DNA from 3 places in the Solibacillus sp. FSL K6-1126 genome. Region 1 is predicted to be linked to each of the others. Evidence: riboswitches for the same ligand, from Rfam matches in the RefSeq annotation. Region 1 holds a riboswitch; each other region holds the start of a gene.
The links. Region 1 has a riboswitch for thiamine pyrophosphate ahead of tenA (thiaminase II). Riboswitches for the same ligand answer to the same signal wherever they lie in the genome.

Region 1 (4,270 bases):
CAAAATTTGTATGGTTACGATTGGACATTACCTTTTGTACAAGGAGGAGATTACGCAGAAGCGATAAGCCCGCAACGTGCAATTGAAGTGGCCAAACGCTACAACGCAGCAATCCAATTTGACTATACAGCACAGGCACCCTACTTTAACTACTATGATGAGCAAGGGCGTTCACATATTGTCTGGTTTGAAGATGCACGTTCGATTCAGGCGAAGTTCGATTTAGTAAAGCGATTAAATTTGCGCGGAGTCGGCTATTGGAAGCTCGGTCTGCCATTCCCGCAAAATTGGCAGCTCATCGGGGCTAATTTTAATGTAGTGAAGAAATAGCAAAAGGAAAGAAAGTCAGATGAAAAAACATCTGACTTTTTGATTGTCATCTAAATTAAGAAGGAGATTTTATTGAAGCTGATGAAGTATTAGTAGTAGCTGAATAAAAGGGGGATTATAGATGGGGAATATTCCGGAAATTTTACAAAACTTACGTATCCCAGTAATCGGGGCACCATTGTTTATTATTAGCAATCCGAAATTGGTCATTGAACAATGTAAGGCAGGAATAGTCGGGTCAATGCCTGCGTTAAATGCAAGACCGGCAAGCCAGTTGGATGAATGGTTAGCTGAAATTACAGAGGAGTTGGCCAGCTATAATGCCAAAAATCCGGATCAGCCGGCAGCGCCATTTGCCATTAATCAGATTGTTCATAAAACAAATGAACGTCTGGAACAGGATATGGAGCTCTGTGTGAAATATAAAGTTCCGATTATTATTACTTCACTTGGGGCACGTGAAGAAGTATTTGAGGCAGCACATAGTTATGGTGGCATCGTTTTCCATGATGTCATTAACAATCATTTTGCAAAAAAAGCGATTCAAAAAGGTGCAGACGGCATCATTGCTGTAGCAACAGGTGCAGGTGGCCATGCAGGTCAGCAAAGCCCATTTGCGCTCGTACAGGAAATCCGTGAATGGTTTGACGGTCCATTAGCTTTATCAGGATCAATCGCGCGAGGACATTCGGTATTGGCTGCACAGGCGATGGGGGCTGATTTTGGCTATATCGGTTCACCATTCATCGCGACCGAAGAAGCGTTTGCTCGTCAAGAATATAAACAGATGATTGTTGATAGTACTGCAGAAGATATTGTATACAGCAATTTATTTACAGGAATCCACGGGAATTATTTGAAAGGTTCTATCATGAACGCGGGGATGGACCCGAGTAATTTAAAAGAAAGTGATCCTTCAGCAATGAACTTTAACGATAATACCGCAAAAGCCTGGAAAGATATTTGGGGCAGCGGGCAAGGAATTGGCGCGATTAAAGAGATTACTTCCACAAAACAATATGTCGATAAACTGGCCGAGGAATATGCTCAGGCTTTTCATGAACTGACTGGTAAAAGATCTGCAGTAACCCATCTACAATAGATGTCAGCGCATCATTAGTAACAAAACTTTTACTAACGATGCGCTATTTTGTGAATTTGTTATTGAACTATTAATTTCGTAATTTTGTGAATTCACTTGCCCGGTTCGAATTAATTTGTTACACTCTGGGTAATTAAATGCATTTGCGGGGGGACACAGCAGTGTTGAGAAGGTTAAAACCTGACCCTTAGAACCTGACCGTTAATACGGACGTAGGGAGCAAAGTACAAGCTATACATATGTACTTACTTTGGCTCCGCGTATATTTTACGTGGAGTCTTTCTTTTGCAAATACACAAGCATTTGATTTGCGGGGGGACACAGCAGTGTTGAGAAGGTTAAAACCTGACCCTTGGAACCTGGCCGTTAATACGGACGTAGGGAGCAATGAAAAGTGGTACGTACACTTTTTGGGGACGTCTCTCTATATGTTGAGACGTCCTTTTTGTGCTTCCGCCAACAAAAAGGAGGAGTAACAATGGGGTTTTGTGAAAAGGTAAGAAAAGAAACGGATTTTTATTGGGAGGCTAGCTTTTATCATCCTTTTGTACAAGGGATTGCAGATGGGAGTCTACCGCTGGAGAAGTTTAAGTTTTATATGTTGCAGGATGCGTATTATTTAAAACATTATACGAAAGTATTAGCTCTTGCAGCTGCAAAAGCGACAACGGATGATGATGTTCAATATTTTCTACAAACAGCAAAGTTTATCCATGATGCCGAGCTTGAGTTGCACCGTACAACGTTTAAAGAATTAGGTGTGACAGCGGATGATTTGGAACAATTCGAACCAGCACCAGCAGCCTATAACTATGTGAGCCATATGTACAATGCAGTGCATAACGGAGATGTAGCAGAAGCATTTGCGGCAATCCTGCCATGCCCATGGCTGTATCAGGAAATTGGGCAAAGATTAAAAGATGCATGCCCCAATATACCTCTTTATGAACAGTGGATTGCATTATATGCTTCCGAGGAGATGCTTCAAAATATTGAAGTACAAAAATCGATGCTAGATCGATATGCGAAAGAACAACCTGCAAAGCTTAAAGTACTACAGGAGCATTTTAAGAAAAGCTGTTATTACGAATGGATGTTTTGGGAAATGCCTTGGACGAAGCAAAGCTGGGAACAAGGAGTGTATGTAAATGAGTCTGCAAGCAATTTATAATAAACAACCATTAGTTCATTGTATTACCAACTATGTTGTCGCAAATTTTACAGCGAATGGCTTGCTGGCGGTAGGAGCTTCACCAGTAATGGCGGATGCAATAGAAGAAGTGGGTGAAATGGCTGCCCAGGCCAATGCTTTGCTTTTAAATATGGGCACTTTGAATGAACGGACAATAGAGTCGATGAAGAAAGCAGGACTTAGCGCAAACATGCATAATACTCCGGTTGTCCTTGATCCAGTAGGTGTAGGGGCAACGAAGTTTCGAGCGGAGACAGCACAACAATTGCTCGACCTTTTAAAGATTAATGTAATCCGTTGCAATATTGGAGAAATGGCGGCTCTGGCGGGAGTGAATTGGGCGTCTAAAGGTGTGGATAGTGGCAAAGGAGATATCGATGTTGCAGTGACTGCCAAAAAGTTGGCTAATAACTATCAATGTATTGTGATCGTAACAGGAGAACAAGATGTTATTACTGATGGGATAAGAGTGGAATTTGTAGAGGGTGGTCATGAAAAGGTGACAAAAATGACGGGGAGTGGCTGCTTGCTTAGTGCCTTTTGTGCAGCGGCGCTTGCAAACAGTAAAGAACCGTTTGATGACTTACTGACGCTACTAAATGAATATAAACAGGCAAGTGCCAATTCTGTTGCAACTATAGGAAATTTCCACACAAATTTCTTGAATGAACTAGAAAATTTAGCGGAGGGACGAAAATGATTACATGTACGATAGCAGGATCGGATAGCGGTGGCGGTGCCGGGATTCAAGCCGATTTAAAAACGTTTCAGGAACTCCGTGTATTTGGTACATCAGTAATCACCGCATTAACCGCACAAAATACTGAAGGAGTGCATGGAATTTTTCCGACAACGGCTGATTTCGTTCAAGCTCAGCTAAAGGCAGTACTTCAAGATTTCGACGTAAAAGCAATTAAGACAGGGATGCTGTTTAGTGCTGAAATTATCGAAGCCATTGTGACTTTACTAAAAAATACGGATATTCCGCTTATCGTTGATCCGGTCATGATTGCAAAAGGCGGTGCCAGTTTGCTAGAGCAGCAGGCAACAACAGCTCTTAAAGAAAAGTTATTGCCGCTCGCAACCGTTTGTACCCCGAATATACCGGAAGCGGAAATCCTGACAGGCTATAAAATACAAACGGAAAAGGATATCGCATCAGCGGCGCATGATTTATTAAGTCTGGGGCTGAAATGTGTTGTCATTAAGGGTGGTCACTTAAACAGTAAGCATGCGACAGATACGGTTTTCATTCGCGGGGTGCAACCATTTAAAATGAAAACCGAGCGGGTGGATACGAAACATACTCACGGTACAGGATGTACATTTTCTGCAGCGATTACCGCGGAAATGGCAAAAGGCAGATCGATAGAGGCAGCCATAATAGAAGCAAAAAAATATGTGCAGCTTGCAATCCGTCATCCGCTTAATATTGGTCATGGGTTTGGTCCGACAAATCATTTCGCCTATCATGAACAGCGGGGGATGTGCGATGTCCATGTCCTTTGATTTGAATAAATATTTTGTGATGGGAACGGCCAATTGTAAACGCGAACCATTGCTTGTTTTGGAAGAAGCTTTACAGGCAGGTATTACGATGTTCCAACTGCGAGAAAAAGGAAAAAATGCATTAAAAGGCCATGCGT
Region 2 (4,270 bases), 430 kb from region 1:
GACGATATTCTATCGGTGCCAGATGGTTGAGTCGTTTTTGGAAGCGCTGGTAATTATAAAAGTAGATATATTGCTCAACAGCTTGTCTTACCGTTTCCTCTGAATAATCATGTAACAGATACAAGCACTCGCTTTTAAAGTGCGAGAAAAAGGACTCAATACAAGCGTTGTCATGGCAGTTTCCTTTGCGAGAATGACTGCCAATCATGCCAAGCTGCTCTACTGTTTGATGATACTTTATGGATGTGTATTGGTAGCCTTGATCTGAGTGAATGATGCTTCGATACACATTTCTTTTTGCGGTCAATTCCTGGAGGGTATCCATGACTAATTCTAAATCATTACGCTTGCTAATACGCCAAGCGACAATTTCGTTGTTATATAAATCCTGTACAGCTGACAAGTAGAGAAATCCATTTTTCGTTGGCAGATACGTAATATCTGTTACGAGCACCTCATTTTCTACACGTTCTTTAAATTGACGCTCCAACACATTATCAAATACACGTGAGAGACGGTTGCCCCATACGCGACGCTTTTTACGGATAATCGATTGAATACCCAACTCACTCATTAGTCGATAGACTTTCTTATGATTCACAAGAAAGCCTTTGTCCCGTAGAGCGATTTTCATGCGTGGATATCCATACATTTTGTGCGTTTGATGAATCGCTAAAATTTGCTCCTTTAAAACAATATCATTATGTTTGCGTAACGATACTTTGCCATTTTTAAGCCACTTATAGTAGCCTGAACGTTCCAATTTTGCCATTTTAGTAAGCCATGTAATGGGATAGCGATCTTTCATTTCTTCAATAATTTGATAACGATCTGAATAAGTAGGCATTCCTCCATTTACAGATTTGGATACTGCTTTTTTAAGTATTCGACCTGTGCCTTATAGTAATCACGTTCTTCTTCTACATTTTTAAAGTGGACCCGTTTTCCTTTTAAAGGATTCTTCTCACCTTTCGCACCAGAACCTGTAGATGCGATACGATTAAAAGCTTCGATGGATCCGACTTCTTTATATTTCTTCACCCAAGCTTTTACTTGAGAAACATTACGAATCTCATATCGATCCGCAATTTTTTGCATACTTTCATTGCCTGTTAAATAAGCTTGTACAATCTCTAACTTCAACTCGTTTGAATAAATATTATTTTTTCTCGACACAAAAAAATCCCCTTTAAGTAAAATGTTTACCTACAGCGTACTGTAGGTTTTTTAACATTGTCTACTTAAAGGGGATAATATCATGTTCGTAAAAGACCAGCAAAATTTTATTAATGTAATGGGCGTCAACCAGTTAAATACACTGGATAATATATCGCTGCTTGATATTTATTTGAGTGCCAATAATGTCATTGAACCGCACTACCACCAAAATGCGGCGGAACTTGTTTATTGTATTGCGGGAAGTGCGGTTGTTTCGATTTTGAATCCGTTTACGAAACAGCTGATGCATTTTCCGATTACCCCCGGCCAGGTCGCAAACGTCCCTCATGGGTGGTGGCATTACGAAGTCGCCACGCAAAACAACACGCATCTGCTCGCCATTTTCAACGCACCGACACCTGAAGTCATTTTAGGTTCCGACCTCCTCAAGCTGACACCAGCAAATATTATGGCCCACACATATGGGATGAACGAAAATTTGTGGACGCAGGCAGTTGCACCGGTACGGCCGAATACCTTCATCGGTCCACCAAACCCATGGCAGCAAGTCCAGCCTGGCAACTACGGCGGCGGGTATGAGCAGTAGTTTTTCTCGGTCAAAGGAATCAAATTTCAAAAATACATTTGCATAATGAAACGGCCGTGTTATGATAACTGTGAAATTAACCTAATATTGGAAGCAGGTAATCTGCTTATAATTGAATATGAAAACTACTAGGGGCGCCTGTTTGGCTGAGAAGAACCCTTTGCACCTGATCTAGGTAATACTAGCGTAGGAAAGTAGTGTCGATCCCTTTTTATTTGTTTTAGGCTGCGATACCACTTTCTTTAGTTGAAAGTGGTTTTTTTGTTGCAAAAATTTATTGTAAAGGATGGTAGAAATGAATAAAACGAGGAAGCTTACGTATTCAGCGATTATCGCTGCACTTACAACGATTCTCAGCAGTTTTGTGTACATCCCTTTAGGTTTTGCCAAAATTTTTCCAATTCAGCATTTTGCCAATGTTGTATCGGCGGTGTTGCTCGGTCCATGGTATGCGGTATTACAGGCATTCCTTACATCGACATTGAGAAACTTAATGGGGACAGGCAGTATATTTGCTTATCCGGGGAGTATGATCGGTGCCTTTTTGGCTGCGTTTCTATTTGCGAAAACGAAGAAGTTAGCGTTTGCGGCAGTAGGTGAAGTAATCGGGACCGGGTTGCTCGGTGCGATGGCTACTTACCCGATCGCCATTTTATTTTTAGGTCACGAAGCGGCGCTGTTCGGTTTTGTCCCGGCATTTATGATGAGTTCGTTTGCGGGTGCGCTTTTAGGCTATGGCTTGCTGAAGATTATGGTGAGAAACCGGGCGTTTGGCGGGATGCTTTATCAGAATGCCGGGTGAATGGAAGGTTTTTATTAGAAATTTTTGTGTCGATATTAGAACTTCTTGGCGGGATATTAGAACTTCTGCGCATGATATAAGAACAGTTTGGGATTTTGGTAAAACGGGCTTATTCCTAAATAATGTGCGCGTCCATTTTGCGCTAGCCTGCCGTTTTTATTAGAAGATTTATGATGGATATTAGAAGATTGCAGGGGGTTATTAGAACTTCTGTGAACGATATTTGAACATATTAAAGACTTATTAGCACAATGTACAATTATATTAGAAAATCTCACTTTTATTAGAAGATTTTAAAATATATTAGAACAACTCAGACCTTTATTAGAAAATGAAACGCCGGGTATCCATTCAGACACCCGGCACATTTTATTAAGGTAAATTAATCTGCCAAGATACTCCGTAACGGTCATTTACCCAGCCGAACTTCTTACTGAAACCGTAATTACCGATTGGCATTAGCGGATGCCCGCCTTCAAGCAATTTTTCATAAAGATGGTCGGTTTCTTCTTCCGTATCACACGTTATAAAAATAGAGAATGACGGTGTGAAGTCAAATTCATGCTTAATATTACTGTCAATGCACATAAATTCCTGACCTTTTATCGAAAAAGTGGCTTGCATGACTTTTCCTTCGTCTCCGCCTTCATTTGCCCCGTAGCGGACAATGCTTGTAATTTCCGCATCATCGATAAGTGATGTATAGAAGTTCATCGCTTCTTCTGCAACGCCGCCTTGAAACATTAAAAATGGTTTTGCGCTTTTCATCGTTATCTTCCTCTTTCCCACTAAAATTAAGTTCATTTGCACCACTTCAATGTAGCTTATTTTATCCTTTTACGCGAACTTTTCTCCCTACAGTTTAAAAGGCATCTCCAACTCGTAGATGCCTGTTTAATATTTAAATTCCGCAATAATTAGCTGTAATTCTCTGTGCCAACTCCGTTTAAACTATTGCTGATGATGACAGATCTATTAGAACATCACAGCACTTTATTAGAAATTCCTTGCCGAAAAACAAAACACCGGGTGGTCATAATCTCCATCCGGTGATTCATCAATTATTCCCCAAAAACAATATGCCACTCAGCGCGGCCAGCTAAAAATTCCTCAGCCAATGCTTTTGCACCTTCCAGGCTGTGACTTGCTGCCCAGCCGCATTGTACTTCATTACATGCGGGTACCGATTCCGCCTTCAATACATCCTTCAGCGTATTTTCAATAATCGTTAATACGCCGTCATAGTCATTGTAGTTCAGTAATGCCAAGTAAAAGCCTGTTTGACAGCCCATTGGCGATAAATCTACGACGTCTTCACTATGATTACGGATACGGTCAGCCATTAAATGCTCTAATGAGTGTAGTGACGGCATTTCCATATGCGCTTTGTTCGGCTGCTTGAATCGGATATCGTACTTTGTTACGACGTCGCCTTTTGCTCCTGTTTTCGTACCGGCAAGTCGTACGTATGGTGCTACTACTTTCGTATGGTCTAAATCAAAGCTCTCTACATTTGTTTTCTCTGTTGTCATGTTAAATCCCCCTAGATTAGATAAACTGCATCGATTTTATAAATTGTTGAATCCGTTCATTATTGTTTGTTGTAAAGAAGTTTTCGGTTACGCCGTCATAGCTGATTTCACCGTTTTCCAGAAATAGAATCCGGTCTGCCACTTCGCGCGCGAAATTCAGGTTATGCGTCA
Region 3 (4,270 bases), 470 kb from region 1:
CGTCACAAGCTGCACCATTTTATCGAACTTTCATGGTACGAAAAGCATGAGGCAGGACCGCTTGAAATTCATTTCGTTCCCGCTCAGCATTGGACAAGACGCATGCTTTGGGATACGAATACATCGCATTGGGGCGGATTTGTACTGCAAACGGCGTCAGATGCGCAAAGCATTTATTACGCTGGAGACAGCGGGTATTTTCCGGGATTCAAAGATATTGGCGAACGCTTCAACATACATACAGCGCTAATGCCAATCGGTGCATATGATCCGGAATGGTTTATGCATGCATCCCACGTGACACCGGAAGAAGCAATCCAGGCGTTTTGTGATGTCGGAGCAAAAGTATTCATCCCGATGCATTACGGTGCGTATATGCTGGCAGATGAGACGCCAAAGGAAGCGATAGACCGGCTGCATTTTCATTGGCAAGATGCGAATTTAGAAAATGAACAATTAAAATCGTTAGCGATCGGGGAGACCTTTCGAATGTAATTGGTGGTTTGTTAAACGCTTTGAAAGATTATCATCAGCGCAGAACAGCAGAATTCAAATTTGTGATTTTCATATTCGGAAAAAGGATTATTGCCGTGTTTTGTATGTTGAGGCAGGCAAAACGAAATTGAAAAGGAAGAAATGGCCCTCAATGAAAAGATTGATCCAGCATTTCCAGAAGGAGATGGCACGACAAAATTCACCCTCTAAACTATCTTTACTTGTTAAAGTTAAAAAACCTTGCCTTAACAAAATAATTAAGGCAAGGTTTTTATGGAATCTCTTATTTCTTATGACACTTTTTATTTACTAATAATATAAAACATTTACTTTATTACACTTGATACATTTTTCATGATATTGATTTCCTTTAAAATGATGATCACAATTTTGCTGGATTTCTTTTAAACTTTTCTCCAAAACAGCAAGGTGAGTTTTGAGCTGATTAATTTCCTCTTCAATTTTTCCGACCTTCATCCTAATGCCCCCTTAAGAAAGTTACTGATATATGTTACCACCAGATTGCTTAAACTGTTCAGCTTTTTCTTTCATACCTATTTCAATAGCTTCCTTCGTATCAAGTTCTTTTTCTTTTGCAAAATTACGAATATCTTGAGAGATTCTCATACTGCAAAATTTAGGTCCACACATAGAACAGAAATGTGCTGTCTTTGCACCTTCAGCAGGTAAAGTTTCATCATGATATTCGATTGCACGTTCAGGATCTAAAGATAAATTAAACTGATCTCTCCAACGGAATTCAAAACGAGCTTTTGATAAGGCATCATCTCTTTTATGTGCTCCTGGATGCCCTTTTGCCAAATCAGCAGCATGTGCAGCAATTTTATAAGTGACAACCCCTACACGAACATCATCTCTATTCGGTAAACCTAAATGTTCTTTTGGCGTTACATAACAAAGCATCGCTGTCCCATACCAACCAATCATTGCAGCTCCAATAGCAGATGTAATGTGATCATAGCCAGGAGCTATATCAGTTGTAAGAGGGCCTAAAGTATAGAAAGGAGCTTCCTTACAAACTTCCAGTTGTTTGTCCATGTTTTCTTTTATAAGGTGCATTGGCACGTGTCCCGGTCCTTCAACCATAACCTGTACATCATGCTCCCAAGCAATTTTTGTTAGTTCTCCAAGAGTTTCTAATTCCGCAAATTGAGCTTCATCATTGGCATCTGCAATGGAACCAGGACGTAAGCCATCCCCTAAAGAGAATGAAACATCATAAGTTTTCATGATTTCACAGATTTCTTCAAAGTGAGTATATAAAAAATTTTCTTTATGGTGGTGAAGACACCATTGCGCCATAATAGATCCACCTCGGGATACAATACCTGTTAAACGTTTTGCTGTTAACGGAACATACCGTAAAAGAACACCAGCATGAATGGTGAAGTAATCCACCCCTTGTTCGGCTTGTTCAATCAATGTATCACGGTAAACCTCCCATGTTAGGTCTTCAGCAACACCATTTACTTTTTCTAGTGCTTGATAAATAGGTACGGTACCGACAGGAACAGCCGAATTTCGAATAATCCATTCCCGTGTTGTGTGAATGTTTTTACCTGTTGATAGGTCCATAATATTATCAGCACCCCAACGTGTTGCCCATGTCATTTTTTCAACCTCTTCTTCGATGGAAGATGAAACAGCAGAATTGCCAATATTCGCGTTAATTTTTACATGAAAGTTACGACCTATTATCATGGGCTCTGATTCTGGATGGTTGATATTAGAAGGAATAATCGCTCGACCCTTTGCAACTTCATCCCGTACGAATTCAGGTTTCATATTTTCTCTAATTGCGATAAATTCCATTTCAGGCGTGATAATTCCTTTTCGTGCATAATGAAGTTGTGTAATATTTTTCCCTTTTTTAGCCCGTAACGGTTTCCGCTTTAAACCAGGAAACACGTTATGATTAGTACGAGGATCGTTTTTATCTTTATAACCATTATCCTCAGGCTTAATTTCACGACCATCATATTCCTCCACATCGCCACGTTCTTGAATCCATGTACTGCGAAGGGCAGGGAGACCTTTTGTAATATCGACAGAATAATCAGGGTCTGTATAAGGTCCGCTGGTGTCATACACACGTACTGGAGGATTTTCCTCTTCTCCAAACGTACCAGTTGTCGGGCTTAACACGATTTCACGCATTGGAACCTTAATGTCAGGTCTAGAGCCTGTTACATATACTTTATTGCTACCTGAAAAGTTAGACATAATGGAAATACTTTGTTCGTTTAATGAAGATGGTGACATTGACATAATAAATCTCTCCTTTTTTGAATATAAGGACAAGAGATAGAGCACAACAGTGAGGAGCTTAAAAAAGCTTATGAAGTACATAAAAAAGCCGGTGTCCAATAAATGGTCGGACCCGGCTAATATGTATACAGAAGTAGTATTACTATAATACGATGCTAACTTCCCCACGCTGGTATGATCCAGATCAGGTCCCAAGAGTCAAGAAACTTCAACGTGTTTCATTCTCAGCCCAACTTATTGGACTCCCCTAGTTATTTCTATTCAATTTTATATTAGTATACATGAAACTTCATTGAGATAAAAGGGAAAATTCAGAAAAGTATTTATTAGATGAATTACCTTACCGGATATTGATATCGTACTCATTTCGCATGCACATTACCAACCTCTGCATTTCTCGACGTTAAGAATATTAAAGAAACAAAACCCGAACGTATTATTATTTCTGATGAGTCAACATTTTCAGGAGGTGGACTTTTTTTATATTTAAGGAATTCTGAATCAGAAAGCGTTTTAATTCCTGCTTATTGAAAATCATCCTTGACGAAAAAAGCCATTCGTCATAAAGTAATGTTAAATTCATCAAGCATTAGGTGCCCGTTAAGGGAGAATAGGGAATAAAGTGAAAAGCTTTAGCGTAATCCCAACACTGTATAGAGGAGTTGCATAGCAAAACCCACTGGATTTACATTCTGGGAAGGGGCTATGAAATTGTGAATCTGAGCCAGGAGACCTGCCTAAGTATGCTTACTATTTATAGACACTGGATATGTCTGTAGTTTATTTGTTATCGAATAAACTGCAGGCTATTTTTATTGTCAAAAATACATTTAGATAGGGGAAACGAAACATGCAATTATTACAGCAAACAATTGATCAGATTCAAGGAATCGACCGAAAAATGGAAGAAAAAGCACGTACGTACATAGACTCTTTAGCCAAACCACCACAAAGCCTAGGGAAGCTCGAATCACTAGCTCTGCAAATCGCCACAATTACGGGTGACCTTGCGCCTAGAATCGATAATAAAGCGGTGATCGTCATGGCTGCGGATCACGGGGTGTATGAGGAGGGCGTAACGCCAAATCCGCAAAGTACAACGGTTTTCCAAACATTATCATTTCCGAAAGGGACGACAGGGATGTGTACGATTGCGAAAATTTCGAATGCACAAGTCATTCCGGTAGATATCGGTGTAAAAGAAGATTTACCTCAAGATGCTGGGGTAATCATTAAAAAGGTCAAATACGGGACAGACAATATGGCGAAAGGTCCAGCAATGACCCGAGAAGAAGCGATTCAAGCGATTGAAGTAGGAATTGAAGTCGCAACAGAAGCGATCCAAAATGGTATCAATCTCATTGGTACCGGGGAAATGGGTATCGGGAATACGACACCGAGTGCTGCGGTGCTTTCAGTGCTTCACGGCTGTGATCCGCTGGCAGTAACGGGCTTTGGAGCTGGTGTCGGAGCTGGCGGTATCGAA

Region 2: it holds a riboswitch for thiamine pyrophosphate, as region 1 does, so the genes downstream of both, thiW (energy coupling factor transporter S component ThiW) here and tenA (thiaminase II) in region 1, are expected to answer to the same signal.
Region 3: it holds a riboswitch for thiamine pyrophosphate, as region 1 does, so the genes downstream of both, thiC (phosphomethylpyrimidine synthase ThiC) here and tenA (thiaminase II) in region 1, are expected to answer to the same signal.

The regions. Positions count from the first base shown of each region.
Region 1 covers NZ_JBBOPD010000001.1:2,892,018-2,896,287, reverse strand. Annotated here, with positions in the region: gene MHH44_RS14375 (glycoside hydrolase family 18 protein) at 1-330, shown strand, start outside; gene MHH44_RS14370 (NAD(P)H-dependent flavin oxidoreductase) at 452-1,432, shown strand; TPP riboswitch at 1,570-1,668, shown strand; TPP riboswitch at 1,735-1,833, shown strand; gene tenA (thiaminase II) at 1,911-2,603, shown strand; gene thiM (hydroxyethylthiazole kinase) at 2,581-3,324, shown strand; gene thiD (bifunctional hydroxymethylpyrimidine kinase/phosphomethylpyrimidine kinase) at 3,321-4,133, shown strand; gene thiE (thiamine phosphate synthase) at 4,117-4,270, shown strand, end outside.
Region 2 covers NZ_JBBOPD010000001.1:3,321,518-3,325,787, forward strand. Annotated here, with positions in the region: gene MHH44_RS16525 (IS3 family transposase) at 1-847, opposite strand, end outside; gene MHH44_RS16530 (transposase) at 856-1,176, opposite strand; gene MHH44_RS16535 (cupin domain-containing protein) at 1,259-1,765, shown strand; TPP riboswitch at 1,886-1,975, shown strand; gene thiW (energy coupling factor transporter S component ThiW) at 2,061-2,567, shown strand; gene MHH44_RS16545 (VOC family protein) at 2,940-3,335, opposite strand; gene MHH44_RS16550 (S-ribosylhomocysteine lyase) at 3,629-4,099, opposite strand; gene MHH44_RS16555 (amino acid ABC transporter ATP-binding protein) at 4,116-4,270, opposite strand, start outside.
Region 3 covers NZ_JBBOPD010000001.1:3,365,960-3,370,229, reverse strand. Annotated here, with positions in the region: gene MHH44_RS16775 (MBL fold metallo-hydrolase) at 1-495, shown strand, start outside; gene MHH44_RS16770 (serine protease) at 805-972, opposite strand; gene thiC (phosphomethylpyrimidine synthase ThiC) at 994-2,778, opposite strand; TPP riboswitch at 2,929-3,043, opposite strand; cobalamin riboswitch at 3,359-3,539, shown strand; gene cobT (nicotinate-nucleotide--dimethylbenzimidazole phosphoribosyltransferase) at 3,635-4,270, shown strand, end outside.